Regions from separate parts of the Streptomyces sp. NPDC017979 genome, predicted to be linked through region 1. Evidence: riboswitches for the same ligand, from Rfam matches in the RefSeq annotation. Region 1 holds a riboswitch; the other holds the start of a gene.
The links. Region 1 has a riboswitch for glycine ahead of gcvP (aminomethyl-transferring glycine dehydrogenase). Riboswitches for the same ligand answer to the same signal wherever they lie in the genome.

Region 1 (14,995 bases):
CGCGACATGCAGCGCGTCGTCAACGGGCTGTGGGAGTCGGGCGCGGAGTCCGTGGCCATCAACGGCCAGCGGCTGACCGCCTTGTCGGCGATCCGAGCGGCGGGGGACGCCATACTGGTCGACAACAAGCCGCTGGTGCCGCCGTACACGGTGCTCGCGGTGGGGGACGGGAAGAAGCTGAACACGACGTTCCAGGACAGCGCGGACGGACATTATTTGCACGCGCTGCGGGAGAACTTCGGAGTCCGTTTCAGCATCTCTACTGAGGACAAGGTGCGTCTTCCGGCTGCCCCGAGCCTGATCGTACGTACAGCGGAGCCGGGTACCCCGCAAGCCCCGGAGGGCAGCGGGCGGGATGCGGCCGAGACAGGGAAAGGCACATCGTGATCGCCGTACTGGGCCTCGTCGTGGGAGTCGTGGTCGGCCTGTTGGTCCGGCCCGAGGTTCCCGCGGTGGTCGAGCCCTACCTGCCCATCGCGGTCGTCGCGGCGCTGGACGCCGTGTTCGGCGGGCTGCGGGCCATGTTGGACGGGATCTTCGTCGACAAGGTCTTCGTCGTCTCCTTCCTGTCGAACGTGGTGGTGGCCGCCCTGATCGTGTTCCTCGGCGACAAGCTGGGCGTCGGCGCGCAACTGTCCACCGGCGTGGTCGTCGTGTTGGGCATCCGGATCTTCTCCAACGCGGCCGCGATCCGGCGGCACGTCTTCCGGGCGTGATGCCGGTGCACCGCGACCAGAACCCCGAAGCACCGACGGAAGCCACGGAAGGCGTCGCCTTCACCAAACGGGACGGGTCGCTGCCGCCCGAGCAGCCGCCGGGCCCCCGGGCCGCCGAGCCGGCCGCCGCGGACCGGGACCGGGGCCAGTCCACGGGCCGGCAGCGGCTGCTGGCCGGGCTCTGGCCCCCGAGGGTCAGCCGCGCCCAACTCACCGTCGCCCTGCTGCTCTTCGTGCTCGGTTTGGGCCTCGCCATCCAGGTGCGTTCCACCAGCGACAACAGCGCGCTGCGCGGCGCCCGCCAGGAGGACCTGGTCCGCATCCTCGACGAGTTGGACAGCCGCACCGAGCGGTTGGAGGACGAGAAGCGCACCTTGGAAGGGCAGCGGGCGGAGCTGGAGAGCAGTTCCGACCAGGCTGAGGAGGCGCGTCGGCAGACGCAGCAGAAGGAGCAGCAGCTCGGGATCCTGGCGGGTACCGTCGCGGCACAGGGACCGGGCATCGGGCTGACGATCGAAGACGCGGCCGGGGCGGTCGAGCCCGACATGCTGCTCGACGCCATCCAGGAGCTGCGGGCGGCCGGCGCCGAGGCGATCCAGGTCAACGGCAACCGCGTCGTCGCCGACACGTACTTCACCGGCACCGCCGGGAACGTGGAAGTGGACGGGAAGACGATCAGCGCCCCGTACCGTTTCAAGGTGATCGGAAAGCCGCAGGACCTGGAGCCGGCCCTGAACATCCCCGGGGGAGTGGTGCAGACGTTGGAGAAGGAGCAGGCCACGGTCGCCGTCGAGCGATCGGAGAAGATCGTCGTGGACGCCTTGCGACCTGCGAAGCAGCCTGACTACGCTCGGTCGTCGGCCCAGTGAGGCGGGGGAGGATGGGACCGTGCGCATCGGGGTGTGAAGGCGCGGGGGGTCGGCGGAAGAACTGCCCTCCCCGTGGTGGAAACTGTCTGGCGGGTACGGACGTTGTGAGGGTGTCCGGGTCAGCAGGCGTGATCATCAGGAGTTCGTCCTGCCCCACGGGCGGGTCTATTTCGGTCAAGGGGAATCGCCCGTGAAGTTGTTTGCGAAGTTGTTCGGCAAGAGCGCACGCGAGGACGGCGGCAACGCCAGGCACCGCGCCAAGCGTCAGGGCCAGCCGGAGGAGCAGGGCGGCCAGCGCCCCCTCTTCCGGGACGAGCTGGCTGGTCCGGGCGGTGACATTCCGGGCGGACCGGGCGCGTCGTCTGTTGACCCTGCCGGTGCCGGCCGCATAGGTTTCGGGGAACCATCGACGTCAAGCACGGGTGGAGGGTTCTCCTCCGACCCGTACGCGACCAATCCCCACGGGGGACAGCCGCGGCAGGAGGATCCGTCCATGGCTGGTGTGACGGTGTGTACCAGGTGCGGTTACCGCAACCCCGAGTCCGGTCGGTTCTGCTCCAACTGCGGTGCGCCGCTGCGCAGTGGCGTGACCCCGGAGCGGGCCTCGGAGACCACCTCCACGATCTCCATCTCCGGCCTGGAGGCGTACGACTCGGAGACCACGGGGCAGACCCAGCTTCCGTCGCTCTCGCCGGAGGCGCAGGCCGCGGTGGAGGCGCTGCCGCTGGGTTCGGCCCTGCTGATCGTGCGGCGCGGCCCGAACGCCGGCAGCCGCTTCCTGTTGGACGGCGAGCTGACGACGGCGGGCCGACACCCGCAGAGCGACATCTTCCTCGACGACGTCACCGTGTCCCGGCGTCACGTGGAGTTCCGCAGGCAGCCTGACGGCAGCTTCAGCGTCGCCGACGTCGGCAGCCTGAACGGCACCTATGTGAACCGCGAGAGCATCGACGCGGTCTATCTGGCCAACGGCGACGAGGTCCAGATCGGCAAGTACCGGCTGGTCTTCTACGCGAGCCACGCGAGCCAGCGGGGCATGTGATCGCCGGTAACCGCCTGTGACCCGTCTGGGGAGGCACATGCTGCGAACACCGACGGGCGGTGCCGGCCACGGCACCGCCACCAAGGGCGAGAGGCTGATGAGCATCGGCACGGTGCTCACCCAGCTGCACGACGAGTTTCCCGAGATCACGATCTCCAAGATCCGTTTCTTGGAGGCCGAGGGGCTGGTCGAGCCCCGGCGCACGCCGTCCGGCTACCGCAAGTTCAGCGCGGCGGACGTGCAGCGACTGGCGCAGGTGCTGCGGATGCAGCGGGACCACTACCTCCCGCTGAAGGTGATCCGCGAGCACCTGGATGCGGTCGCGCGCGGTGAGCAGCCGCAACTGCCGGCGCAGGGCGGGCGGCGCGAGCCGGCCCCCGGCGCCGCCCAGGACGGTCCGGCGGCGCCCACGGTCGCGCGGGTGAGCCGCGCGGCCCTGCTGGCCGGGGCCGGGGTGACCGAGGAGCAACTGACGGAATGGGAGTCGTACGGACTGCTCACGGCTAGTGAGGACGGTTCGTACGACGCCGAGGCGGTGACCGTGGCCCGGCTCGTGGCCGAGCTGGGCCGCTTCGGGCTGGAGCCGCGCCACCTGCGGGCGGTCAAGGCCGGGGCGGACCGGGAGGTCGGCCTGGTCGAGCAGGTGGTGGCACCCTTGCGGCGGCATCGGAACCCACAGACCCGGGCGCACGCGGAGGCCACTGCGAAAGAGCTGGCGACCCTGTCCGTACGGCTCCACGCGGCCCTGGTGGAGACGGCCCTGGGGGTCCGTCTCCACTGATCATGGCCGTGCCCGACTACCCAAAGGGGCCGCGCACGGCCTAGGGTTGCTGTGTGAACGAGCTCGACGTTGTGGGTGTCCGGGTGGAAATGCCCTCGAACCAACCGATCGTGCTCCTGCGTGAAGTGGGAGGCGATCGGTACCTCCCCATTTGGATCGGCCCAGGGGAGGCGACCGCGATCGCCTTCGCCCAGCAGGGCATGGCCCCCAGTAGGCCGCTGACCCATGACCTCTTCAAGGACGTGCTGGACGCGGTCGGCCAGGAGCTGACCGAGGTCCGCATCACCGACCTGCGCGACGGGGTCTTCTACGCGGAGCTGGTCTTCGCCAGCGGGGTCGAGGTGAGCGCACGTCCCTCCGACGCCATAGCGCTCGCACTGCGCACCGGAACGCCGATCTACGGCAGTGACGGGGTGCTCGACGACGCGGGGATCGCGATCCCGGACGAGCAGGAGGACGAGGTGGAGAAGTTCCGTGAGTTCCTCGACCAGATCTCTCCCGAGGACTTCGGGACGAGCAGTCAGTGACTGATGGGGCCGCTTTAGCCCAATCACGTACCCTTTCCCCGATCTGGGGCACGTGAAACCACTCTTAGGGTGATTATCACTCGGCGTGGCGAGTGTGGCGATCGTTGACGCACCCCTGGTGACTGCCTACCGTCGAGTGGGCAGGTCAAGGACGGAGGGTCGGCGTGAGAAGCAGCGGCGACGGTGCGGTTGGGGGCGTCCCCGGACGGAGTCCGGTGGAAGGCGGACCGTATCCGCTCCAGCGGGGTGCGGTCGAAGAGGCGCCGGAGACGGTGGGTTACCGGGGGCCCACGGCCTGTGCGGCGGCCGGGATCACCTATCGACAGCTCGACTACTGGGCGCGCACCGGTCTGGTGGAGCCCAGCGTCCGCCCGGCGTACGGATCGGGCACCCAGCGGTTGTACAGCTTCCGGGACGTCGTCGTACTGAAGATCGTCAAGCGTTTCCTGGACACCGGTGTCGCGCTCCAGAACATCCGCGCCGCCGTGCAGCACCTGCGGCAGCGGGGCTTCGCCGACCTGGAGCGGATGACGCTGATGAGCGACGGGGCGACGGTGTACGAGTGCACCTCGCCGGACGAGGTCGTCGATCTGCTCCAGGGCGGGCAGGGCGTCTTCGGCATCGCGGTGGGCGTGGTGTGGCGGGACGTCGAGGTCGCGCTGGGCCAGTTGCACGGTGAGCGCATCGACACCGGCGAGACCCTGATCGGCAACAACCCCGCGGACGAACTGGCCCGCCGCCGGCGCGATCGGGCCGGCTGACCTCGACGCTCCGGCCGGCGCGGGGCGGCGCGGCACGGCGGCCCTGCCGGGCGCTGTCAGTGGCATGAGGCAGCATCGGAGGCGTGAGAGCCGCTCCGACGATCCTGCATCTGGACATGGATGCCTTCTTCGCCGCCGCCGAGCAGGCGGCGAAGCCGAGTCTGCGCGGGAAGCCGGTGATCGTCGGGGGCCTGGGCCCGCGCGGAGTGGTGGCGACGGCGTCGTACGAGGCGCGGCGCTTCGGGGTGCACTCGGCGATGCCGATGGCGCAGGCCCGGCGCCTCGCGCCGAACGCGGCGTACCTGGTGCCGCGGTTCGCCTTCTACCGTTCCATCAGCGAGCAGGTCATGCGGCTGCTCGGCGAGCTCTCCCCGCTGGTGGAGCCGCTGAGCCTGGACGAGGCGTTCGTGGACCTGGAGGCGGCGGGTGCGGCCCGGGACGCGGCGTCGGCGCGGGCGGCCGGTGAGCGGCTGCGCGCGGACATCCTCGCGGCGACGGGGCTGACCGGGTCGGTGGGGCTGGCCGGATCGAAGATGCTCGCCAAGATCGCCTCCGAGCAGGCCAAGCCGGACGGTCTCGTTCTCATCGAGCCGGGCACCGAGCGCGCGCTGCTGGGGCCCCTCTCGGTGCGCATCCTGCCCGGAGTGGGGCCGGCCACCGGTGAGCACCTGCGCCGCGGCGGGATCACGACCTGCGCGGAGTTGGTGGAGGCGGGGGAGGACGAGTTGGTGCGGCTGGTGGGCAAGGCGCACGGCACCGGGCTGTACCGGATGGCCCTCGGGCACGACGACCGGCCCGTGGTCGCGGAGCGCGACACCAAGTCCGTGTCGGTGGAGGACACCTTCGACGTGGACCTGCACGACCGGGTGCGGATCCGCGTCGAGGTGGAGCGGCTCGCCGACCGGTGCGTGCAGCGGCTGCGGGCGTCCGGGCACTCGGGCCGCACCATCGTCCTCAAGGTGCGGCGGTACGACTTCTCCACGCTGACCCGCTCAGAGACCCTGCGCGGGCCCACCGACGACCCCGCGGTGGTGCGGGAGGCGGCGGCGCGGCTGTTGGAGGCGGTGGACACCACGGGCGGCGTACGACTCCTGGGCGTGGGGGTGTCCGGGCTCGCCGACTACACGCAGGAGGACCTGTTCGCGCAGGCCGCCAGCGCCCGGGCGGCGGATGCCGACGCGGGCGCGGGGCGCTCGCAGGAGGACGGGGCACCGGGCGCGGCGCCGGGGCGGGAGGGCGCGGGCGCGGCGGCGGGCGATGTTCCGGCCGAGGGCGGGCCGGCCGCAGCGGAGGCATCCGTACGGCAGTGGCCCGCCGGACAGGACGTGCGGCACGCCCGGTACGGCGCCGGGTGGGTGCAGGGGAGCGGGGTCGGCCGGGTCACCGTGCGGTTCGAGGTGCCGCAGGGCGCACCGGGGCGGGTGCGCACCTTCCGCGTGGACGACCCGGACCTCGTGCCGGCACAGCCGCTGCCGTTGGTGGATCAACCCTCGTCGCCGGTGGACGGGGCCGAGGGGGGCGCCTCCGGGGGGAGGGAGAGTTCGAGTCCGTAGTGGTGGTAGAGCTGGAGTTCCTGCTCGGGGGAGAGGTGGCGGCCGACGCCGAAGTCCGGCGCGCCCTTGATCAGGGCGCGCTCGTAGGGGACGCGGAGGGCGTCGTCGACGACGGTGCTCGGTTCGAGGGGGACGAAGGCGTCCCGACTGAACAGCCCCGTGCGGACGGCGGCCCATTCGGGTGACCCCGTGGCGTCGTCCAGGTACACCTCGTCGACCGTCCCTATCTTCACGCCGTCGCGGTCGAAAGCCTTGCGCCCGATCAGGCTGCGCGGATCGATGTCGGTCTGCACGGTCCCTCCAGGGGGTCGCAACTGCTGCCTAAGGCTTACGAAAGGACACATCTCGGGCGTCGGCCACTCGGGCGATCTGATGATCGAGCCGGGAAGGGGTGCGCTGGTAGGCTGGCAGCGGCTGCTGACCCCGTGCGGGAGAGTCCACCGGGCCGCCGGTGGCGCCGAAGGAGCAAATCCTCCCCGGAATCTCTCAGGCACCTGTACCGCACGGACGAGGTCACTCTGGAAAGTAGGGCGGGCGTCGGACGGCATCCGCTCTCACCGACGGTGAAAGCCGGCACGCCCAGCGGGCGGACCGGTGAAGCTCTCAGGTTGAGATGACAGAGGGGGAGGCCGTCCAGGGCATCCGCGCCGTGGTGCCCCTCGCAGGTCGTCAGACCAGGAGGCCGCCTACATGACCGCCAACCGCACCCCGCTCACGCAGCTGGAGCGAGGCATTCCGTTCGAGCAGCGCCACATAGGACCCGACGCCGAGGCCCAGGCCAAGATGTTGGCGCAGGTGGGGTACGGCTCGCTGGACGAGCTGACCGCAGCCGCGGTCCCCGACGTCATCAAGAGCGCCGAGGCCCTCGGCCTCCCGCAGGCGCGCACCGAGGCGGACGTCCTCGCCGAGCTGCGCTCCCTCGCCGACCGGAACACCGTCCTGACGTCGATGATCGGCCTCGGCTACCACGGCACCTTCACCCCGCCGGTCATCCTGCGCAACGTCATGGAGAACCCCTCCTGGTACACGGCCTACACGCCGTACCAGCCGGAGATCTCCCAGGGTCGGCTGGAGGCCCTGCTGAACTTCCAGACCGTGGTCGCCGACCTGACCGGCCTGCCGACCTCCGGCGCCTCCCTCCTCGACGAGGCCACGGCCGCCGCCGAAGCCATGTCGTTGGCCCGTCGCGTCGGCAAGGTGAAGGACGGCGTCTTCCTCGTCGACGCCGACGCGCTGCCGCAGACCGTCGCCGTGATCCGCACCCGCGCCGAGCCGACCGGCGTCGAGGTCGTCACCGCCGACCTGAGCGACGGCATCCCGGCCGAGATCGCCGAGCGCGGCGTCTTCGGCGTCCTCGTGCAGTACCCGGGCGCCTCCGGGGCCGTACGGGACATCAAGCCCGTCATCGACCAGGCCCACGACCTCGGGGCCGTCGTCACCGTCGCCGCCGACCTGCTCGCGCTGACCCTGCTCACCCCTCCGGGCGAGCTCGGCGCGGACATCGCCGTCGGCACCACGCAGCGCTTCGGCGTCCCCATGGGCTTCGGCGGCCCCCACGCGGGCTTCATGGCCGTGCGCGAGACGTTCGCCCGCAGCCTGCCGGGGCGCCTCGTCGGCGTCTCCGTCGACGCCGACGGGAACCGCGCGTACCGCCTCGCCCTGCAGACCCGGGAACAGCACATCCGGCGCGAGAAGGCGACCAGCAACATCTGCACCGCGCAGGTGCTGCTTGCCGTGATGGCCGGGATGTACGCCGTCTACCACGGTCCGCAGGGGCTGCGCTCCATCGCCGAGCGCACCCACCGCTACGCCGCACTGCTCGCCGCGGGTCTGACGGCCGGCGGAGTCGAGGTCGTCCACGGCGCCTACTTCGACACCCTGACGCTGCGCGTCCCGGGCCGTGCGGCCGACGTGGTCGCCGCCGCGCGCGAGGGCGGGGTCAACCTCCGCCTCGTGGACGACTCCCACGTCTCCGTCGCCTGCGACGAGACCACCTCGCGCACCGCAGTGGCCGCCGTCTGGACCGCCTTCGGCGTCGAGGCCGACCTCGACGCGCTGGATGCCACCACACCGGACGCCCTGCCCGACGGCCTGCTGCGGACCGACGAGTACCTGCACCACCCGGTCTTCCACCAGTACCGCTCCGAGACCGCGATGCTGCGCTACCTGCGTCGACTCGCGGACCGGGACTACGCACTGGACCGCGGCATGATCCCGCTCGGCTCCTGCACGATGAAGCTGAACGCGACCACCGAGATGGAGCCGGTGACCTGGCCGGAATTCGGCCAGATCCACCCCTTCGCCCCGGTCGAGCAGGCCGACGGCTACCTCACCCTGATCCGGGAGCTCGAAGAGCGACTCACCGAGGTCACGGGGTACGACAAGGTCTCCCTCCAGCCGAACGCGGGCTCCCAGGGCGAGCTGGCCGGGCTCCTGGCGGTCCGCGCGTACCACCGCGCCAACGGCGACGAGCAGCGCACGGTCTGTCTGATTCCGTCCTCCGCGCACGGCACCAACGCGGCGAGCGCCGTGATGGCCGGCATGAAGGTCGTCGTCGTCAAGACCGCCGACGACGGCGAGGTGGACGTCGACGACCTCACCGCCAAGATCGAGAAGCACCGCGACGAGTTGGCGGTGCTGATGATCACCTACCCGTCCACGCACGGGGTGTTCGAGGAGCACGTCGCCGACATCTGCGCCCAGGTCCACGAGGCCGGCGGTCAGGTGTACGTCGACGGCGCCAACCTCAACGCGCTGGTGGGACTGGCCAAGCCGGGCGTCTTCGGCGGCGACGTCTCGCACCTGAACCTGCACAAGACCTTCTGCATCCCGCACGGCGGCGGCGGCCCGGGCGTCGGCCCGGTGGCGGTCCGCGCGCACCTCGCGCCGTTCCTGCCGAACCACCCCCTCCAGCCGACGGCCGGCCCCGAGACGGGCGTGGGTCCGATCTCGGCCGCGCCCTGGGGCTCGGCCGGCATCCTGCCCATCTCCTGGGCGTACGTGCGGCTGATGGGCGGCGAAGGGCTGAAGCGCGCCACCCAGGTCGCGGTGCTCGCGGCCAACTACGTCGCCAAGCGGCTGGAGCCGCACTACCCGGTGCTGTACACCGGCCCGGCCGGGCTGGTCGCGCACGAGTGCATCGTGGACCTGCGACCGCTGTCGAAGTCCACCGGCGTGAGCGTCGACGACATCGCCAAGCGGCTGATCGACTACGGCTTCCACGCGCCGACGATGTCCTTCCCGGTCGCCGGGACGCTGATGATCGAGCCCACCGAGAGCGAGGACCTGACCGAGCTGGACCGGTTCTGCGACGCGATGATCGCCATCCGCGCCGAGATCGAGAAGGTCGCGTCGGGCGAGTGGCCCGCGGACGACAACCCGCTGCGGAACGCGCCGCACACCGCGGCCGCGCTGGGCGGGGAGTGGAACCACGCCTACGGGCGTGACGAGGCGGTCTTCCCGGCCGGGGCGAGCGCGGACAAGTACTGGCCGCCGGTGCGGCGCATCGACGGCGCGTTCGGCGACCGCAATCTGGTCTGCTCCTGCCCGCCGCTGGACGAGTACGAGAACTGACGCACCGCCGCCCGCGGCGTGCGTGGGGGCCGGTACGGAGACCATTCGTGGTCCCGTCCGGCCCCTTCTTCGTCTGCTTCGTCCCTACCGCCGTGCTGCGTGAGCGCTGCCGTGCGCAGCTACGCGGCCGTGCTGGTCTGGAGCGGTCGGTGCGGCGCGATGACCTGGCCGTCCGGCAGCAGTTCGCCCGTGTCCTCGAACAGAAGCACTCCGTTGCACAGCAGGCTCCAGCCCTGCTCGGGGTGGTGCGCCAGGAGACGGGCGGCGTCCCTGTCGGCGGAATCTGACGTCGGGCAGGGTGGCTGGTGCTGGCACATGGCTGGGATCTCTCGCTCTGGTGTGATGTGTGTCCTGCGGCTCGATGGTGCCGTCATGGTCGTCCCCCGTATCCGTCCTACTGCTCCCAGTGTTGCCCCACGGGCGCCGATCCGCAGGGATTTCGCGACAGCTCGTCTCACTCGTCAGGGACGCATCACCCACCTGGATGGTTCAGCCCAACTTGACTGTCCTTTCGGGTGGTTCACGATGGTCGGAACGGGCTAGTCCCGGGCGGACGGTCGTGCGCCCCGCAACCGTCGGACGGTCGCGGGGCGCACGGTGCGGCGTGCGGTTCGAGCCGCTCGGGACCCCCCCCGTCAGGCGGGGGAACCGAGGAGCGGCGCGGGCGTGAGGCGCAGGGTCATCACCGGGAGGAGTTCCGCGACCCGGTAGGGCCGGTGGGCCGTGATCCCCGGCGGCGCCGGCGCCAGCGGCATCAGGACGTCCGTGGGCGCGAGCGCGGTCGAGGAGGCGTCGGCCTCCGGGTCGCCGTGCAGCCAGAGGGTGAGCATGTAGAGGGCGGGTACGGACAGCAGGCGCGGCTGGAACGGGGTCGGGAACGACTCGGCCTGCCGTAGGGCCAGTTCGGTGGAGCTGAGGTAGGGGCCTTCGAAGAAGTGCGAGAAGGCCCATCCGTCGGGCGTCAGCAGCGTTTCCGCAGCGGCGACGTAGCGGTCGTCGCCGCGGAGCAGGAAGCGCCACCCCGTGGGGCGGGTGCGAGGGCCGGAGTCGTCGGTGACGACCTGGTCCAGCACGTGGAGGGGGAGCGGTGACTCGGGGCTCACGGGTCCCTGGACAGACCTGAGTGCCGGGGTGCGGTCCTCACGGACGGCGGTCGGGGAACTGAGTGCCGCGAGAACGCTGCGGACAGCAGGCGCGGGGGCCTGGAGGACATGCAGCGGCATGGTGGGTCGCCTCTCACTCGGGGAGACAGGGTGTATCGGTGAAAAGGGCGCCAGTGCGGACGGCGTTGTCGGCACGCGGGGGCCAAGGACACTGGAAAGGCCGCCGGGCGCCAACCGTATGCCTCAGTAGCGGAGTTTATACGACACGTGTTCGCACGATGTTTCCGCTAGCGTCCTGCACCATTCGCGGCAAGGCTGATTCAGGTCTTTGTGTGCAGGGTGTTGTGTCGGATTTCTGATGTACGTCACACAACGGCCTGCTATTTTGCCCGAACCTCGGTAGGCCGAAACCTGTCGGAGTTTTTCACCACAGTCGCCGTGGGGTGGGTGTCCATTGCATCCGGGTGGGGGTAGGTGCTCCTGGCGCGCGGCTGGTCGACCGCGGGATCTTAGCCGCCACACTAACGGTCCCGGGCCGTCTGCGCTGCGTTATGGATCAGTCAGTCTGGGCATTATCGTCCAGGAGCCGAGCGGCCGACGCCGTGTGCCGCCCACCCGAGGAAGGACGCTTCGATGGGGGACAAGGTCGTCACCGAAGGTTTCGAGCTGTCCGATCGCCAGCGGTACCGGCGGAAGTTGCAGCAGTGCCTTGCGGGCCTGGCGCGACTGTTGGACGAGAAGCGCTTCGACCGGCCGAAGAATCTGATGGGCCTGGAGATCGAGCTGAATCTCGTGGGCGCCGACGGCCAGCCCCGCATGATGAATGCGGAAGTGTTGGAACGCATCGCGAGCCGTGATTTCCAGACCGAACTCGGAATGTTCAACCTGGAAGTGAACATCGTGCCGCACCGGCTCGGCGGGCACGTTCTCGACCAGCTGGCCGAAGAGCTGCGGGCCGGTCTGGGATATGCCGATCGCAAAGCCAGCGAAGTCGGCGCCGGGATCCTGATGATCGGTATTCTGCCGACCCTCGCCCAGGCCGATCTGGTGAGCGGCAACCTCTCCGCCGACGAGCGCTACACGATGCTGAACGAGCAGATCGTGGCGGCGCGGGGCGAGGAGTTCGCCCTGGACATCGCGGGGGTGGAGCGGCTGAGCTGTACGTCGGCCTCCATTGCGCCGGAGGCCGCCTGCACTTCCGTGCAACTGCACCTCCAGGTGACGCCGGCGCGGTTCGCGGACGTCTGGAATGCGGCACAGGCCGTGGCCGCCGTGCAGGTCGCGGTGGGGGCCAATGCGCCCTTCCTGTTCGGCAAGGAATTGTGGCGGGAGTCCCGGCCGCCCTTGTTCCAGCAGGCCACCGACACCCGGCCGCCCGAGCTCCAGGCACAGGGTGTCAGGCCGCGCACCTGGTTCGGCGAGCGCTGGGTGACGTCCGCGTACGACCTCTTCGAGGAGAACTTGCGCTTCTTCCCGCCGCTGCTGCCGATCTGCGACGAGGAGGAGGACCCGCTGCGGGTCATCGACGAGGGCGGAGTGCCCCGGCTCCATGAACTCGTCCTGCACAACGGCACGGTGTACCGCTGGAACCGGCCGGTGTACGGGGTCGCGGACGGCGTCCCGCACCTGCGGGTGGAGAACCGGGTGCTGCCGGCCGGCCCCACCGTCACGGACGTGGTCGCGAACGCCGCCTTCTACTACGGGCTGGTGCGCGCCCTCGCGGACGAGCCGCGACCGGTGTGGAACCGGTTGCCGTTCGAGGCGGCCGCGGAGAACTTCGACACCGCGTGCCGCGACGGGATCGACGCCGAGGTGCGCTGGCCCCGGCCCGGTCGGGCGGGCGGGGTCACCACGGTCCCCGTCACCAAACTCGTCCGGGACGAGTTGCTGCCGCTGGCCGCCGCGGGGCTGGACGCGTGGAACGTCTCCGCGGCCGACCGCGACCGCTACCTCGGGGTCATCGAGCAGCGCTGCCGGCGCCGGATCAACGGGGCGACCTGGCAGGCCGAGACCTTCCACCGGGCACTGGAGGCGGGGCTCGGCAGGGACGCGGCGCTGGCCGCCACCACCCGGCGCTACCGCGAACTGATGCACCGCGGGGAGCCGGTGCACACCTGGCCCACGGGGTTCCCCGGCCCCGGCGCCTAAGCCGGGGCGTCAACATTTTGAAGACCCCGCCGAGCCCGCGCCTGCCGGTGGACGTCAGCTCCTGCCGTGTGCACCGTGCCCGGCCTGCTGTGATGGGATGAGCGCAGGCATTCAACCGGGAGGCACGTGTGCACACGGAGGCGGGACGCGCGGCTGACGACGCCCTTCCCCTGGATCGGGAGGCCGTGACGCACCGGACCCTGCGGTCCGAGTTGCTGCTGGTGCTGGCGCTCTCCCTGGGCGCGAGTGCGGTGTCCGCGCTCATCAGCTTCGTCGGATCGCTCACGAAGCCGGGCGGGCTGAAGGAGCAGGCGGCCACGCTGAACGGCTCGTACGCCCCCGGTCGGCCCTGGCTCGACCTCGCGTGGCAGCTCTTCGGCATCTCGACCGCGCTGGTGCCCGTGCTGCTGGTGGCGCACCTGTTGACCAGGGAGGGGGCGGGCGGGCTCCGGTCGATGGGGTTCGACCGCACCAGGCCCTGGCCCGACCTGGGGCGGGGCGCCCTGGTGGCGGCCGGCATCGGCAGCGCCGGCCTCGCCTTCTACCTCGGCGCCCGCGCCAGCGGGTTCAACCTGACCGTCGTGCCCGAGTCCCTGCCGGACGTGTGGTGGAAGTTCCCGGTCCTGATCCTCTCCGCGATCCAGAACTCCGTGGTGGAGGAAGTGATCGTGGTGGGCTACCTGCTGCGCAGGCTCGCGCAGTTGGGCTGGTCCCCGATGTCCGCGCTGGTGGCGAGTTCGGTGCTGCGCGGTTCGTACCACCTCTACCAGGGCATCGGCGGCTTCATCGGCAACCTGGTCATGGGCGTGGTGTTCGTGCTGCTGTACCGGCGCTGGGGGCGGGTGGGGCCGCTGGTGGTGGCGCACGCGCTGCTCGACATCGTCGCCTTCGTCGGATACGCGCTGCTCGCGGGCAAGGTGGGGTGGCTGCCCACGGCGTGAGGCGACCGGGCGGGCGCGGGCGCGCCGGCCGGGGGCGAGGGGCCTGCGGAACGATCCGTACGCCCCTCGCTCGTGCCGTCGTCCGGGGTGCCGATCAGGGGGTGGCGAGCAGTTCGCCGTCGATGACGGTGACCGCGTGGCCGGTCAGCACGGTTCGCTCGCCGCGCACCTCGGTGTGCACCAGTCCGGAGCGGGCGGACGCCTGGAGCCCGGTGAGCCGGGTGCGTCCGAGGCGTTCGGACCAGAAGGGCGCGAGGGCGGTGTGGGCGCTGCCCGTCACCGGGTCCTCGTCGATGCCGTAGTTCGGGAAGAAGCAGCGGGAGACGAAGTCGTAGCCGCGGGCGGGGTCTTCGGCGGCGGCGGTGACGATGACGCCGCGCCGGGAGAGCGTCGCGACGGCCGTGAGGTCCGGTGCGACGCTGCGGACCGTCTTCTCGTCGGCGACCTCCACCAGCAGGTCGCCGACCTGCGGCCCGGTGTCGCGGACGGCGAGCACCGGTACGCCGAAGGCGGCTTCGAGGCCGCTCGGCGGGGCGGTCTCGGTGAGCGGCGCGGTGGGGAAGTCCAGGGTGGTCGTGCCGTCTTCGTGCGCCGTCGTCACCAGCGTGCCGCAGCGGGCGGCGAAGCGGACGGTGCCGGTCGCGGTGCCCGTGGTGTGCAGGACGTGGGCGGTGGCGAGGGTGGCGTGGCCGCACATGTCGACCTCGGTGGTGGGGGTGAACCAGCGCAGCGCCCACGTGGGGGAGTCCGGGGCGTCGGTGAGGGGGTGGGCGTAGGCGGTCTCGGAGAGGTTCACCTCGGCGGCGACCTGCTGGAGCCAGTCGTCGTCGGGGAAGCGGTCGGCCCCGGGGAGGAGGACGACTCCCGCGGGGTTGCCGCTGAAGGGACGGGAAGCGAAGGCGTCGACGATTCGGATGCGCATGCGGTGACGGTATGCGGCGCGGGGAGCGGGTCGCCAAGGCCAATGCGCAGTGGCTGGCC
Region 2 (14,995 bases), on a different contig from region 1:
CGTGCCGTCCTCGTCGTACTGGAACAAGGAAGCCTGGCCGGTGGAGAGCGTGCGGCCGGTGCGGACGGTCTGCGTCCGGATGACTGCCGGGCCGGGGGTGCTAGCGCTGACGAAGTGGGCCGAGGTGGTGAAGGGGTCGGGGTGCGGTAGCGCGTCCCCAAGGGCTCGGCCGGCGACGGCCAGCAAGTAGCCGCCGTTGACGGCGTGGGCGATCGTCCAGCCCGCGGAGAGCCGGGTGTCGTAGACGCCTGGTGTGCGCAGCGTGACGGCGGTGTCGCGGTCGAACTCGCTGTCGCCGATGGATGCCTGAACTGCCTGTGCCATATCGGCACGGTACCCCAAGAACATACTGAGCAGTAGCTTTTTGGGGCTCCGAGACTTCCGCGGATGCCGACGCACGCCGGCAGACGCCGGGGGACGCCGGGGGACGCCGGGGGACGCCGACACACGCCAGTGGACCGGGCAGGAGACGGCAGGCCGCCCCCGCAGAAGCTCAGCGGAAACCCCTTGGCCCCGGGTTCTCCTCAGACCTCCTCCACCGCCGTGGAGCGGCGGTTCCAGGCGCGGGGGGCGCGCCAGTGGAAGCGCATCGCCAGCAGCCGCAGCGTGAAGGCGGCGAGGGCGGCGAAGCCGCTGGTCAGCCCGTTCAGGGCGTCGAACTGGATGAATAGCGCGACCATCGCGGCGCCGACGATCGCCGGGACGGCGTAGAGGTCGCGGTCCCAGCGCAACAGGGACGGCACCTCGTTGGCCAGTACGTCCCGGAGGACGCCGCCGCCCGCGGCGGTCGCCACGCCCAGCACCGCCGAGGAGGTCAGGCCGAGCCCGTATTCGTACGCCTTGGTGGTGCCGGTGACGCAGAAGAGGCCGAGGCCGGCGGCGTCGAAGACGTTCACCCCGGTCTGGATGCGCTCCACGACGGGGTGGAGGAAGAAGACGAGGGCCGTCGCGACCAGGGGCATCAGGAAGTAGCCGAGGTCGGTGAAGGCCGCCGGCGGAACGGCCCCGATGATCAGGTCGCGCAGCAGCCCTCCGCCCAGCGCGGTGACCTCGGCGAGCACCGCCATGCCGAACACGTCGAAGTTCTTGCGTACGGCGAGCAGTGCGCCGGAGATCGCGAAGACGAAGATCCCGGCGAGGTCGAGCGCGTGCTGGACGGAGGGCGTGAACAATTCTTGGAGCACCGGACGATTGTGCCGCCTTTGTCCCCGTGCTCCGGACCGGCGACTACTTCTTCGGGGAGCTGCCTTCGTCGCCTCCGTCGCCCCCGTCGCGCTGTGCCGCCTGGTCCGCAGCGTCCTCGGTGGCCGACTCCTCGGACTTCGGGACCGCGGTCACCACCTCGACCGCGTCCTTGGCCGATGCCAGCCGGGATTCGTCGGGGGCCTGGTCCGGGGCGTTCTCCGGGTGGTGGCAGGCGACCTGCTGCCCCGGGCGCAGCTCGATCAGCGGGGGCTCCTTCGTCGTGCAGAGCTCCGTCGCCTTCCAGCACCGGGTGTGGAAGCGGCAGCCCGTCGGCGGCTCGATCGGCGACGGCACGTCGCCCTTCAGGAGGATGCGCTCGCTCTTCGCGCCGCGCCTGCGCGGGTCCGGCACCGGCACTGCGGAGAGCAGCGCCTTGGTGTACGGGTGCATGGGCGACTCGTACAGCGACGCGCGGTCCGCCAGCTCCACGATCTTGCCCAGGTACATCACCGCGATCCGGTCCGAGACGTGCCTGATCACCGAGAGGTCGTGGGCGATGATCACGTACGTGAGCCCCAGCTCGTCCTGGAGGTCGTCGAGCAGGTTCACCACCTGCGCCTGGATCGACACGTCCAGCGCGGATACCGGCTCGTCCGCCACCACCAGCTTCGGCTTCAGCGCCAGCGCCCGCGCGATCCCGATGCGCTGGCGCTGACCGCCGGAGAACTCGTGCGGATAGCGGTTGTAGTGCTCCGGGTTGAGGCCGACCAGCTCCAACAGCCGCTGGACCTCCTTCTTCACCCCGCCCTCGGGGGTGATGCCCTGGAGCTTGAAGGGCGCGGAGACGATGGTGCCGATGGTGTGCCGGGGGTTCAGCGAGGAGTACGGGTCCTGGAAGATCATCTGGACGTCACGGCGCAGCGGGCGCATCTGCCCGACGCCCATGTGCGTGATGTCGTGGCCCTCGAACTCGATCCGGCCGCCCGTCGGCTCCAGCAGCCGGGTGATCAGCCGCCCCATGGTGGACTTGCCGCAGCCCGACTCCCCCACCACGCCCAGCGTCTCGCCCGGGCGCACGTCGAAGGAGAGCCCGTCCACCGCCTGCACGGCGCCGGTCTGCCGCCGCAACAGCCCCGAGCGGATCGGGAAGTGCTTGACCAGCCCCTCGACCTTGAGCAGCGCGTCCGGTGCGGTGGCCGATCCGGTCTCCGCCGCCTGGTGGGGAATCTTCACGTTGTCACTCACAGCTTGGGCGCAATCTCTTCGGTCCAGATCCGCGTCCGCTCCTCCTGCGCCATGTGGCAGGCGGAGAAGTGCCGGCTGCCGACCTCGGTCAGTTCGGGGCGGACGGTGCGCGTCACGTTGTCCTTCGGTACGTCCGCGTAGGGGCACCGCGGGTTGAAGGCGCAGCCGTCGGGGATGTTGATCAGGCTGGGCGGGGAGCCCTTGACCGGGATGAGCCGCTCGGTCTGGTCGCGGTCGATGCGCGGCATCGAGCCGAGCAGCCCCCAGGTGTAGGGGTGCTGCGGTTCGTAGAAGACCTGCTCGGCGGGGCCGCGCTCCACGCACCGGCCGCCGTACATCACCAGGATGTCGTCGGCCAGTTCGGCGACGACGCCCAGGTCGTGGGTGATGACGATGACCGCCGAGCCGAACTCCTTCTGCAGGTCCCTGATCAGGTCGAGGATCTGCGCCTGGACGGTGACGTCCAGGGCGGTCGTCGGCTCGTCGGCGATCAGCAGTTCGGGGTTGTTGACCAGGGACATCGCGATCATCGCGCGCTGGCGCATGCCGCCGGAGAACTCGTGCGGGTAGTTGTCCACCCGCTTGTCGGGCTGCGGGATGCCGACCCGGTCGAGCATTTCGACGGCCCGGGCGCGCGCGACCTTCTTGTCGACGTCGTGGTGGACCCGGTACGCCTCCACGATCTGCCGCCCGATCGTGTAGTACGGGTGCAGCGCGGACAGCGGGTCCTGGAAGATCATCGCCATGTTCCGGCCGCGGAGCTTGCGCACCTCGTCCGGTTCGGCGCCCAGCAGTTCCTGGCCGTCCAGCCAGATCTCGCCGGAGATCTGGGCCTTGCGGCGGCCGTACTGACCGGCCGTGTGCAGGCCCATGATGCCGAGCGAGGTGACGGACTTGCCGGAGCCGGACTCGCCGACGATGCCGAGGGTCTTGCCCTTCTCCAGTTGGAAGCTGAGGCCGTCGACGGACTTGACCACGCCGTCGTCGGTCGGGAAGTGGACCTTGAGGTCGCGCACTTCGAGGAAGGCGTCGGGGGCGGGCGCGCCGGCCCGGGCGACCTCGCCGGGGGCGGTGGCCGGGCCGGTGGCGGCCCCGGTCTTGTTCAGGTCGGTCATCCGATCCTCACTCGTGGGTCGACGACGGCGTACAACATGTCCACGACGAGGTTCGCCACGCAGATGAAGAGCGCCGCGAAGAGGGTGACGCCGAGAATCAGCGGCAGGTCCTTGGAGTTGATGGACTCGATCGCGAGCTTGCCGAGCCCGGGCAGGTTGTACGTGGACTCGGTGAGCACGGCACCGCCGAGCAGCGCCCCGAGGTCGAGTCCGAGCAGGGTGAGCACCGGGGTCCAGGTGGAGCGCATCGCGTGCCGGCCGATGACGACCCGTTCGGTCAGCCCCTTGGCGCGGGCGGTGCGGATGTAGTCCTCGCCCATGATCTCCAGCATGGTGGCGCGGGTGAGCCGGGCGTACATCGCCGCGTACAGGAACGCGAGGGTGATCCACGGCAGCACCAGGGTCTGGAACCACTGGGCGGGGTCCTGCTCCAGCGGTGCGTACTCGCCGCTGACCCAGTCGAGTTGCCAGCTGAAGACGGCGAGCGAGATCAGTCCGGTGAAGTAGATGGGCAGCGAGACGCCGGCGAGCGCGACCGTCATCGCGGCCCGGTCCCACAGGGTGCCCCGGCGCAGCGCCGAGACGACGCCGGCCGCGACGCCGCCGCCGACCCAGAGCAGACAGGCGCCGGCCGCGAGCGAGAGGGTGACCGGGATGGCGTCGGCGAGCTGCGGCCACACGGCCTGCTCGGTGCGGAAGGAGTAGCCGAAGCAGGGGGCAGGGCACTTCGTGACGTCCGCGCCGTTGGCGTACTCCCGGCCGGCGAAGATGCCCTGGACGAAGTTCCAGAACTGCACCAGCACCGGGTCGGCGAGGCCCAGCTTCTTGCGGATGCCCTCGATCGCGGCGGGGTCGGCCTGCTTCCCCGCGAACAGGTACGCGGGATCGGAGCCGGCCCACTTGGGGAGCACGAAGAAGATGACGAAGGTCGTCAGGGTCACGACCAACAGCATCATGGCGACGGCGAACAATCGCCGGATGACGTAAGCAAGCACTGTGCGCGGCCCGGCGGCGGCCCCGGGAACCCGGATTTCGGGTCGTGGGGGACGCCGCCCGAGGCCATCACCTGCCCTTCGGGACTGGCGGTTTGGGCGTTGGCGGTGTGGTGCCGGTGGTGACCCGCTGCTCGGGGCAGCGGGTCACCACCGGGGATCCTCGGGAGGGTTGAGGACTACTTGACGACGCCCAGCGAGACGTAGTCGTAGCGACCGCTGTACGCGCCGGTGGAGTAGGCGTTCGTCAGCCGCGAGCTGCGCCAGGTGATGTTCTTCTCGTAGACGAGCGGCATCTGGACGGCGAGGTCGGAGACCGCGTGGTTCATCTGCTTGTAGATCTCACCGGCCTTGTTGGGGTCGGTCTCCAGCAGCGCGTCGTCGAAGAACTTGTTGATCTTCGGGTCGTTCGTCTGCGACATGTTGTAGTTGCCGTTTTCGGAGATGAAACGGCCGTCGATGATCGGCTGGGAGAAGCCCTGGCCGGTCGGGAAGTCCGGGCCCCAACCGCTCATGATCAGACCGAGGTTGCGCTGCTTGACCACGGCCGGGGAGCCGGTGATGCTGGCGGACTCGGCGCCGTCGATCGACTCGACCTGGGTCTTGATGCCGACGGCCTTCAGGGACTCCTGGAGGGCCTCGGCGGCCGGGACTTCCTGCGGGTTGTTGCTGCGGGCGCTGATGTTGGTGGTGAAGCCGTCCGGCCTGCCGCACTTCTTCAGCGCGTCCTTGGCCTTGGCGACGTCCGGCTTGCCCTTGCGCTCAAGGACGCCGTACGGGTCGTAGTCGTCGGCGCCCTTGACGTCCTTCGGCAGCATGTTGGGCGCGATGTCGCCACCGGCCTGCGGGCCGCCGCGGACCTGCTGGATGGAGGCGAAGTCGGTCGCGTAGATGACCGCCTTGCGGCACTCGATGTTGTTGAAGGGCTCCAGCGCGGTGACGAAGTCGACGTACCGGACGAAGGCCGTCTGGATGTTGTCGACGTTGTCCTTGCTCTCCTTGAGCGCCTTGCCACGGCCGGCCTGGCCCATGCCGGTGGCGTTCAGGTCGAGGTCGTACTCGCCCTTGATCAGCAGCTCGTCGATCGCCTCGATGTTGGAGTTGATCGTCACGGTGACCTTGTCCGGCAGCGCGGGCCGGACCGGGTCGGACGCCTTGGCCCACTTGTCGTTGCGGACCAGGCTGATGCTCTTCTTCGGCTCGTACTTCTCGAACTTGTACGGGCCCGAGGAGAAGGGCTTGAGCTGGTACTGGGCGCCCTTGTCCATCTCCTTCTTCACCGGGGAGCCGGCCGGCATGGCGAGCATCTGCTCGAAGTCGCCGTTGGCCTTCGGGAGGTTGAAGACGATGGTCTTGTCGTCCGGCGTCTGGATCGCCTTCAGGCCGAGCTTGTCGGGCGCGGTGTCCTTGTACGGGCCCTTGTAGGTGTTGCCCGGGTCGAGGACCTGGCGCAGGTACTGCGGGCCGCCGGTGATGACGTCGGTGGCCCAGATGCGCTGGATGCCGTACTTGATGTCCTTGGAGGTGATCGGCGAACCGTCCTCCCAGGTGATCCCTTCACGCAGCTTGTACGTGTAGGTCTTGCCGTCGTTGCTGATCGCGGCCTTGTCCTGGGCCAGGTCGGGCACCAGTTCGGCGCCGGCGGGGCCCGGCTTGGTGGCGTACGTGACGAGCTGGCGCGAGTAGAACCGGCTGAAGTCCCAGGCCATGCCGTAGTACTGGCGCTGCGGGTCCGCGGAGTCCAGGTCCTGCTTGCCGATGAACTTCAGCGTGCCGCCCGCCTTGGTGGACGGGTTCGCGATGCCCTTGACGCCGGCGTTGAACCCGGCCGCCTTGCCGCCACCGCCGCCGTTGTCGTCGCTGTCGCCGCCGCCGCAGGCCGCAGTGGCCGTGAGCGCGGCCACGACGACGGCCGCACCGGCGACCCGCCTGGCCCTCGACGAACGTTGGGGAGTCATGGTTACAACCTCCGGAGTAGCGCGGTCCCTGCTCGACGCCGGGAGACCAGTTCGGAGCCGCCTGACAGGGGTGGCAGGGGCACGTTCAGTTGTGTGCGGCCGTCCGTGGCCGCCGCGGGCCGTCACCGGGTGCCCTTGGGGTCGAGCGCGTCGCGCACGCCGTCGCCGAAGAGGTTGAAGGCGAGCACCGTGATGAAGATGGCAAGACCGGGGATGACCATGAAGGTCGGGTCGGCCTCGTAGGTCTTCACCGCGGTGGAGAGCATCTGGCCCCAGGACGCGGTCGGCGGACGGACTCCGGCGCCGAGGAAGCTGAGCGCGGCCTCGGTGAGGATGTTCGTCGGGATCATCAGCGTGGCGTAGACGGTGATGGGGGCGACCAGGTTCGGCAGCAGCTCCTTGAAGAGCACGTAGCGCGAGCCGGCGCCCAGGCTGCGGGCGGCCTCGATGTACTCCTTCTCGCGCAGCGAGAGGGTCTGGCCGCGCACGATGCGGCCGACGTAGGGCCAGCCGAAGAAGCCGATGACCGAGACGAGGATCGCGATGCGCACGCTCGAACCGGTCAGTCCGAACAGGTCGTTGGGTAGCACCGCGACCAGGGAGATGATGAAGAGCAGCTGCGGGAAGGACAGCAGCATGTCCATGACCCGGCTGATGATCGCGTCGACCCAGCCGCCGAAGTAGCCGGCGATGATGCCGAAGATCGTGCCGAGCAGTACCGCGACGACCGCGGCGAGGAAGGCGACCAGCAGCGAGATCCGGGCGCCGTACACGATCCGGCTGAAGACGTCCCGGCCGTTGTTGGGCTCGACGCCCAGCAGGTGTTCGGAGCTGATGCCGCCGAAGGCGCCCTTGGGCGTGTTGAACAGCGGGTCCAGCTTGTCCTGGTGGAACTTGTTCGGCGGATGCCCGAACAGGTCGACGATCAGCGGAGCGAAGATCGCGACGAGCACCAGGAAGATGACAACGATGCCGCCGGCCAGCGCCAGCTTGTCCTGTTTCAGCCGTGACCAGGCGATCTGCCGTAGCGACCGCCCCTCGACCGACTTCCTGACTACAGCCGCCGCGACATCGGTGGACGCGGCCTTGTCCGCTTCCGTGCCCGTGTCGTGCATTGGTGCCGTCATCGTGGTGGGGACCCCTCCCGGCCGGAGGTGACCGGCCCGTACCCGCCGCTGTAGCGGCTTGCTGTGAACTTCTGGTGCACGAGGAGCAGTTGGTACGAGATGTACGTGTTACCCGGCCGTACACGCGGGCGAATCTCCCCTTGGTGCGGGAGTCTTCAACGGTCGCGCGATCAGCCGCCAGACCCCCAGGACAATGGTTGCCCAACCGTGATGCGCGTAGAGGGATTCCGTTATCCGGACGACGTCGCGGGCTCAGCGGGGAACCATGTCCCCCCACGACAACGGGAGTTGAGCCATTGTCCGATAATCGGTGAATTGATTCTTCCGGGATTCCCCTGCACTTCAAAGGGATTGCGCGTCCCGAATCCCCCAATCCAATGCGCAGATCCCGGAAATGGGCATGGAAAGGGGGGAGCGTCTTCTGAAGAGACGTCCCTGGAGGGGTGCTGCCGGGGAAGCCGGAGCCGGGTCCGGTCGGTCAGTGACCGGCCACCGGCGGATAGCCGTAGCCATCGCCGGGGGCGACTGCGGGGGCCGCGCCGGGCGCGCCGCCGTGGGCGTCCCGGTCGTAGAACGGCCGGGCGTTGGCCCGCAGCCACATCCCCACCGGGTCGTACTCGTCCGACAGCGCCACCGTCGACACCGGCAGCCCGTCGGGCACCGCCGTGATGGACTGCTGCATCATCGCCCGCACCGCGTCCACCGACTGCCGCCCGGTGTCGTACAGGTCCAGGCCGATGGCGAGGTACGGGGCGCCCAGCGCGGGCTGCACCCAGGCGCGGCGCAGCGAGCGGACGGCGGGCGTGTGGTGCGCGTTGCGCGACAGCAGGGCGTAGAAGTGCGGGATCTCCAGGGCGGGCTCGGACAGCCGCAGCGGCCCCGCGGGCATCCGGTCGAGGCCGGTGGCGATCCGGCGCAGGTCCGGCCAGGGGATGCCGACCCCGCCGCCGGGCGCGTGCGGGTTCAGCCAGATGCCCCAGCGGTCGGGGTAGAGGGCGCGGGCCGCGTCCAGTCCGGTGACGACCTCGTGGGCGCGGTTCCAGCCGGAGACGGACAGTTCCTGGGCGGAGGTGACCGCGGGGGCGTAGCCGACGCCGTCGACCTCCAGGTTTCCGTACTGGGCCTCGGGAGAGCCGGGGCGGCCGTGCCACAGCAGCATCCAGATGCGTCCGCCGGTCGGGTCGGCGAGGGCCTGGAGCAGCGCCTCGTACGCGTCGTACCGTCCCGGGGTCACCTGGCGGAGCATGTGCTCGATCTGCCCGGTCGCCGCGGTGCCTGACGCGCTCACCCTGTTCCGCCCCTTCGTGCCGACCCTGTCTCGAACCTGCCCCGCTGCTCGCCCCGTGGAACAACCGGTGGTGACGGGAGCCAGCTTAAACGGGACGCCCGACAGCACGCGGCCGCTCTCGGCGGCTTCACCCGCACCGGCCGGCGCCGGCCCGCGAAGCCGCTGGCGCCGCTACCGCCGCTCGTAGAAGGGGCGGACCTTCTCCAGCATCCATTCGCCCACCGGGTCCTGCGCGACGTCCAGCAGGACCAGGTTCACCGGCCAGGGGGCCGGGACGCGGCCGAGGGCACGACCGAGGGCGTCCAGCGGAGCGGCCTGCTCGGCGGGCCCCCAGGCGGAGAGCTGGACGCCGATGAAGAGGGACGGGGCGTCGCCCTCGATCGAGGCCAGCGCCCGGCGCGCGGTCATCACCACGCCCGTGGCCTGGAACTCCTCCGCCGCGGCGCCGAGGAACTCCATCGGGTCCTGCTGCCAGTCCGGCTCGAAGAGCCGCACCCGCCCGCCGCTCGCCGGTCCGGCGCCGGGGGCGCCGTCGGGGAGGGCGTCCGCGAGCGGGGCCCGGCCGTCGCGGCACAGCTCCGCGACCGCGGGCGGCGGCAGCGGGACGCCGACCGTGCCGCCCGGGTTCACCGCGATGCCCACCTGCGGCTGGAGCCCGCGGGCGAACTCCCGCGCCGGGGCGACGACGTACGAGACGTAGTCGCCGACGCAACTGCGGTACTGCTGCTCGGAGCTGAACACCGGTACGTACGCGGCGCCGTCGATCTCCATCATCGGCAGGTCGAGCTCCCGGCTGTCCGGGGCTCCGCCCTGCGGCAGCGGCACCCATATGTCGCTGCGGCCCAACACCTCGACGAGCCGCGCGCCCGCGCCCGGGTCGCCCAGCGAGGCGGCGAGCGCCCGCTCCAACTCGTTCGCGGGCCACGCGCCCGTCTCCAGCAGGTCCATGTGTCCCGGCATGCCCATCCCGCTTCGCGCCTCTCCCCGACTCGCCGACGGCCGACTCGCGGCCCGTCCCCCACCACTTGAGCACCGCTTGAGCCCGTCGGCTCCCCTTACGGCCCGCGGGCACGGAGACCCCATGACTCTAGGGCCTGTACGGTCCGGCGCCGTCCCGTTCGGTACCGCGGGCCGGCTACCCCGCCCGGAAGCCGATGCGGGTCAAGGTGGTGGCGGCCGGGCGGTCCAGGAGCGTCACCGAGGCGCAGCCGGCCGGGGCGCGGCCGACCCCCGCGTCCGCGATCAGCCGGCCGGCGGCCCGCCGGTGGCGCGCGAAGGCGTAACCGGAGACTCCGCGTCCGCGCTCGCGCTGCCCCTCCCGGGCGACGTCGGGCGGCACGTCCAGCAGCAGGAGATGGAGGGCGCTGCCGCGGCGCCGGGCCTGGCGGGCGAGCCAGCGGCGGACCCACGCCTGGGTGCCGCAGTCGTGGACCACGACGCTCCGGCCCGAGCGCAGCGCCTTGCGCAGCCCCGCGTAGTGCGCGATGCGGACGAAGGGGCGGTACAGGGCGTACGGCAGGAAGCGGGGCGTCGCCGCGTCCCAGCGGTCGCGGGTGTCCTGGGAGTCGATGCGCGTGCCGCGTACCGTGCGCTTGATCAGGGTGGACTTGCCGCTGCCGGGCAGTCCGGAGACCACGACGACGTCGCCCGTGGCGAAGGCGAGGGTGCGGGGGGTGCGCCCCGAGCGGTCCCGCAGGTCCCGCAGGACGGGCGCCCCGGAGGCCCCGGAGAGCGCCGACAGCGTCGACGGAGCGGGGTCCCCCACCCGCTTCCGCACGGGCACCTGTGGCTGTGCGGGCACCCCCGCGGTAGTGGCGTAGGCACCGGAGTGCTGCAACGTCATCACACCCTCCTCCCCCGGTTCAGGTCACCCACACACATGCCCATGGAGCGTAAAGAAATGGTAATTCGGCGCCATCGATTTCTTCGGTGGTCCACCGCGCCCGGTGTTGCGCCCGGCCGTCGGGCGCGCTCGGGGCGCGAACGTTCCGGTCCGCACTCCCCCTTCCCGCCTGCGCGTGCAATGATGTGCCCGCCAACTGCATACCGGCCGCTTGAATCCACGCGGGAGAGTCCCGGCACGTCCGCCGGGCGCCGAAGGAGCAAGTTCCTCCCTTGAATCTCTCAGGCCCCGTACCGCGTGCGATGAGGCAGATCTGAAAAGCGGGCCGCGTCAGCCGGCTCCACCCAAGGTGCAAGTCACGACCGTACGCCCAGCAGTACGTACGATCGCGACGAACCTCTCAGGTTCCGATGACAGATGGGGAGGATCGTCCTCGTCGTCATGTGTTTCCGTCATGCCCCTGGGAGAAGCGTCCATGAGCCCGTCCGCGAACACCGCCCCCCGCCGAACCGCCCTCGACGCGCTGCACCGCTCGCTGGGCGCGACCATGACCGACTTCGCCGGCTGGGACATGCCGCTGCGGTACGGCAGCGAGCGCGACGAGCACAACGCCGTGCGCACCACCGCGGGCCTCTTCGACCTCTCCCACATGGGCGAGATCACCGTCTCCGGCCCGCAGGCCGTCGCACTGCTGGACCACGCCCTGGTGGGCAACATCTCCACGGTCGGCGCCGGCCGCGCCCGCTACACGATGATCTGCCGTGAGGACGGCGGCATCCTCGACGACCTGATCGTGTACCGCACCGGTGCCACGGAGTACATGGTCGTCGCGAACGCGGGCAACGCCCAGGTCGTCCTCGACGCCCTCGTCGAGCGCTCCGCCGGCTTCGACGCCGAGGTGCGCGACGACCGCGACGCCTACGCCCTGATCGCCGTCCAGGGCCCGGCCTCCCCCGGCATCATGAAGTCCGTCACCGACGCCGACCTCGACGGGCTGAAGTACTACGCGGGCCTGCCGGGCACGGTCGCCGGCGTGCCGGCGCTGATCGCCCGCACCGGCTACACCGGCGAGGACGGCTTCGAACTCTTCGTCGCACCCGAGCACGCCGAGACGCTGTGGCGGGCGCTGACCGAGGCCGGGGCGCCCGCGGGCCTGGTGCCGGCCGGGCTGTCCTGCCGGGACACCCTGCGCCTGGAGGCGGGCATGCCGCTGTACGGGCACGAGCTGACGACCGCGCTCACCCCCTTCGACGCCGGCCTCGGCCGGGTGGTGAAGTTCGAGAAGGAGGGCGACTTCGTGGGGCGCGCCGCGCTGACCGAGGCCGCCGCGCGCGCCGAGTCCGCACCGCCGCGCAAGCTGGTCGGCCTGATCGCCGAGGGCCGTCGGGTGCCCCGCGCCGGCTATCCGGTGGTCGCCGGCGGCGAGGTGATCGGCGAGGTCACCTCGGGCGCGCCGTCCCCCACCCTCGGCAAGCCGATCGCGATGGCGTACGTCGACGCCGCGCACGCGGCACCGGGCACGACGGGCGTCGCGGTCGACGTCCGGGGTGCGCACGAGCCGTACGAGGTCGTGGCGCTGCCCTTCTACCGCCGCCAGAAGTGAGCCCCTGCTGACTCCGGCGCGGGCCGGGGCCCACGAAGCCCTCCGGTCCCGCGCACCGGCGGTGCATGCCGTCGCGCACCGGTCGGTCATCCACCCCGCCCGGTCACCGAAGTGACCAGCGGCACGTCAGCGCGCCGCCCGTCCGTCCGTTCGCCCTTTCCGCATACAGGAGAATTCACGACATGAGCAACCCGCAGCAGCACCGCTACAGCAAGGAGCACGAGTGGCTGTCGCCCGCCGAGGACGGCGTGTCGACGGTCGGGATCACCGAGCACGCCGCGAACGCGCTCGGTGACGTCGTCTTCGCCCAGCTCCCCGCGGTCGGCGACGACGTCACCGCGGGCGAGTCCTGCGGCGAGCTGGAGTCCACCAAGTCCGTCAGCGACCTGTACTCGCCGGTGTCGGGGGAGGTCACGGAGGTCAACCAGAACGTCGTGGACGACCCGTCGTTGGTGAACAGCGCCCCCTTCGAGGGCGGCTGGCTGTTCAAGGTGCGGGTCACCGGCGAGCAGGACGAGCTGCTCACGGCCGACGAGTACACCGCGTTCTCCGCGGGCTGACGGTCACGCTCCGTACGACCACAGACAGCACACAGGGATCAAGGGACACAGGGACTCACACATGTCGCTTCTCAACACCCCTCTCCACGAGCTGGACCCGGACGTCGCCGCCGCCGTCGACGCCGAGCTCCACCGCCAGCAGTCGACCCTGGAGATGATCGCCTCGGAGAACTTCGCTCCGGTCGCGGTCATGGAGGCCCAGGGCTCGGTCCTGACCAACAAGTACGCCGAGGGCTACCCCGGTCGCCGCTACTACGGCGGCTGCGAGCACGTCGACGTGGTCGAGCAGATCGCGATCGACCGCATCAAGGAGCTGTTCGGCGCCGAGCACGCCAACGTTCAGCCGCACTCGGGCGCCCAGGCGAACGCGGCGGCGATGTTCGCGCTGCTGAAGCCGGGCGACACGATCATGGGTCTGAACCTCGCCCACGGCGGGCACCTGACCCACGGCATGAAGATCAACTTCTCCGGCAAGCTCTACAACGTGGTCGCCTACCACGTGGACGACGCCACCGGTCAGGTCGACATGGCCGAGGTCGAGAAGCTGGCCAAGGAGTCCCGCCCGAAGCTGATCGTGGCCGGCTGGTCCGCCTACCCGCGCCAGCTCGACTTCGCCGCCTTCCGCCGGATCGCGGACGAGGTCGGCGCGTACCTGATGGTCGACATGGCCCACTTCGCGGGCCTGGTGGCGGCCGGGCTGCACCCGAACCCGGTGCCGCACGCCCACGTGGTGACCACCACCACGCACAAGACGCTGGGCGGCCCCCGCGGCGGCGTGATCCTCTCCACCGCCGAGCTGGCGAAGAAGATCAACTCCGCGGTCTTCCCGGGCCAGCAGGGCGGCCCGCTGGAGCACGTCATCGCGGCGAAGGCGGTCTCCTTCAAGATCGCCGCGTCCGAGGAGTTCAAGGAGCGCCAGCAGCGCACCCTGGACGGCGCGCGGATCCTCGCCGAGCGCCTGGTCCGCGAGGACGTCACCGAGCACGGCGTCTCGGTGCTGTCGGGCGGCACGGACGTGCACCTGGTCCTGGTGGACCTGCGCCACTCCGAGCTGGACGGACAGCAGGCCGAGGACCGGCTCCACGAGGTCGGCATCACGGTCAACCGCAACGCCGTCCCGAACGACCCGCGGCCCCCGATGGTGACCTCGGGCCTGCGGATCGGCACCCCGGCGCTGGCCACCCGCGGCTTCGGCGACGAGGACTTCCGCGAGGTCGCGGACGTGATCGCGGAGGCGCTGAAGCCGTCGTACGACGCGGCCGCGCTGCGCGCGCGGGTCTCGGCGCTGGCGGCGAAGCACCCGCTGTACCCGGGGCTGTAACCCGTACGTTTGTACGAGGTGCGGGGGCATCGCGCACACTGAACGGTGAGCCGGTGCCCCCGCTCGTACGTCAACACCCACCCCATCCGTCACACCAGCACCACCCCGTACCGCCTTGCACGGCCCGCATCCACTGCATCGACTGCACCCCCGCACCGCCTTGCACAGCCGGCAGACAACGGCGTCTACCAACCCGCTAGGAGTTCTCCGTGGCCATCTCGGTCTTCGACCTGTTCTCGATCGGCATCGGCCCGTCCAGCTCGCACACGGTCGGCCCGATGCGCGCGGCCCGGATGTTCGCCCGGCGGCTGAAGAACGAGGGCCTGCTCGCCCACACCACCGCGGTCCGCGCCGAGCTGTTCGGCTCGCTGGGCGCCACCGGCCACGGCCACGGCACCCCCAAGGCGGTGCTGCTGGGCCTGGAGGGCGCCTCCCCGCGCACGGTCGACGTCGAGGGCGCCGACGAGCGGGTGGCGACGATCAGGGCGGCCGGCCGGCTGAACCTCCTCGGGGCGCACGAGATCGCCTTCGACGCCGACGAGGACCTGGTCCTGCACCGTCGCAAGGCGCTGCCGTACCACGCGAACGGCATGACGATCACGGCGTACGACGCCGAGGGCGCCACCGTGCTGGAGAAGACGTACTACTCGGTCGGCGGCGGGTTCGTCGTCGACGAGGACGCGGTCGGCGAGGACCGGATCAAGCTCGACGACACCGTGCTGAAGTACCCCTTCCGCACCGGCGACGAACTGCTGCGG

Region 2: it holds a riboswitch for glycine, as region 1 does, so the genes downstream of both, gcvT (glycine cleavage system aminomethyltransferase GcvT) here and gcvP (aminomethyl-transferring glycine dehydrogenase) in region 1, are expected to answer to the same signal.

The regions. Positions count from the first base shown of each region.
Region 1 covers NZ_JBIRGU010000004.1:601,560-616,554, reverse strand. Annotated here, with positions in the region: gene ACH4E8_RS15575 (DUF881 domain-containing protein) at 1-387, shown strand, start outside; gene ACH4E8_RS15570 (small basic family protein) at 384-716, shown strand; gene ACH4E8_RS15565 (DUF881 domain-containing protein) at 716-1,585, shown strand; gene ACH4E8_RS15560 (FHA domain-containing protein) at 1,647-2,627, shown strand; gene ACH4E8_RS15555 (MerR family transcriptional regulator) at 2,665-3,408, shown strand; gene ACH4E8_RS15550 (bifunctional nuclease family protein) at 3,462-3,935, shown strand; gene ACH4E8_RS15545 (MerR family transcriptional regulator) at 4,100-4,696, shown strand; gene ACH4E8_RS15540 (DNA polymerase IV) at 4,780-6,249, shown strand; gene ACH4E8_RS15535 (PRC-barrel domain-containing protein) at 6,180-6,593, opposite strand; glycine riboswitch at 6,668-6,761, shown strand; gene gcvP (aminomethyl-transferring glycine dehydrogenase) at 6,940-9,822, shown strand; gene ACH4E8_RS15525 (DUF5999 family protein) at 9,942-10,139, opposite strand; gene ACH4E8_RS15520 (hypothetical protein) at 10,458-11,045, opposite strand; gene ACH4E8_RS15515 (glutamate--cysteine ligase) at 11,559-13,073, shown strand; gene ACH4E8_RS15510 (CPBP family intramembrane glutamic endopeptidase) at 13,202-14,014, shown strand; gene ACH4E8_RS15505 (PhzF family phenazine biosynthesis protein) at 14,109-14,936, opposite strand.
Region 2 covers NZ_JBIRGU010000001.1:254,743-269,737, forward strand. Annotated here, with positions in the region: gene ACH4E8_RS01110 (thioesterase family protein) at 1-324, opposite strand, end outside; gene ACH4E8_RS01115 (trimeric intracellular cation channel family protein) at 525-1,184, opposite strand; gene ACH4E8_RS01120 (ABC transporter ATP-binding protein) at 1,228-2,418, opposite strand; gene ACH4E8_RS01125 (ABC transporter ATP-binding protein) at 2,427-3,545, opposite strand; gene ACH4E8_RS01130 (ABC transporter permease) at 3,542-4,498, opposite strand; gene ACH4E8_RS01135 (ABC transporter substrate-binding protein) at 4,717-6,495, opposite strand; gene ACH4E8_RS01140 (ABC transporter permease) at 6,618-7,622, opposite strand; gene ACH4E8_RS01145 (enhanced serine sensitivity protein SseB C-terminal domain-containing protein) at 8,101-8,910, opposite strand; gene ACH4E8_RS01150 (enhanced serine sensitivity protein SseB) at 9,082-9,876, opposite strand; gene ACH4E8_RS01155 (AAA family ATPase) at 10,046-10,753, opposite strand; glycine riboswitch at 10,966-11,059, shown strand; gene gcvT (glycine cleavage system aminomethyltransferase GcvT) at 11,229-12,356, shown strand; gene gcvH (glycine cleavage system protein GcvH) at 12,539-12,916, shown strand; gene glyA (serine hydroxymethyltransferase) at 12,978-14,237, shown strand; gene ACH4E8_RS01175 (L-serine ammonia-lyase) at 14,447-14,995, shown strand, end outside.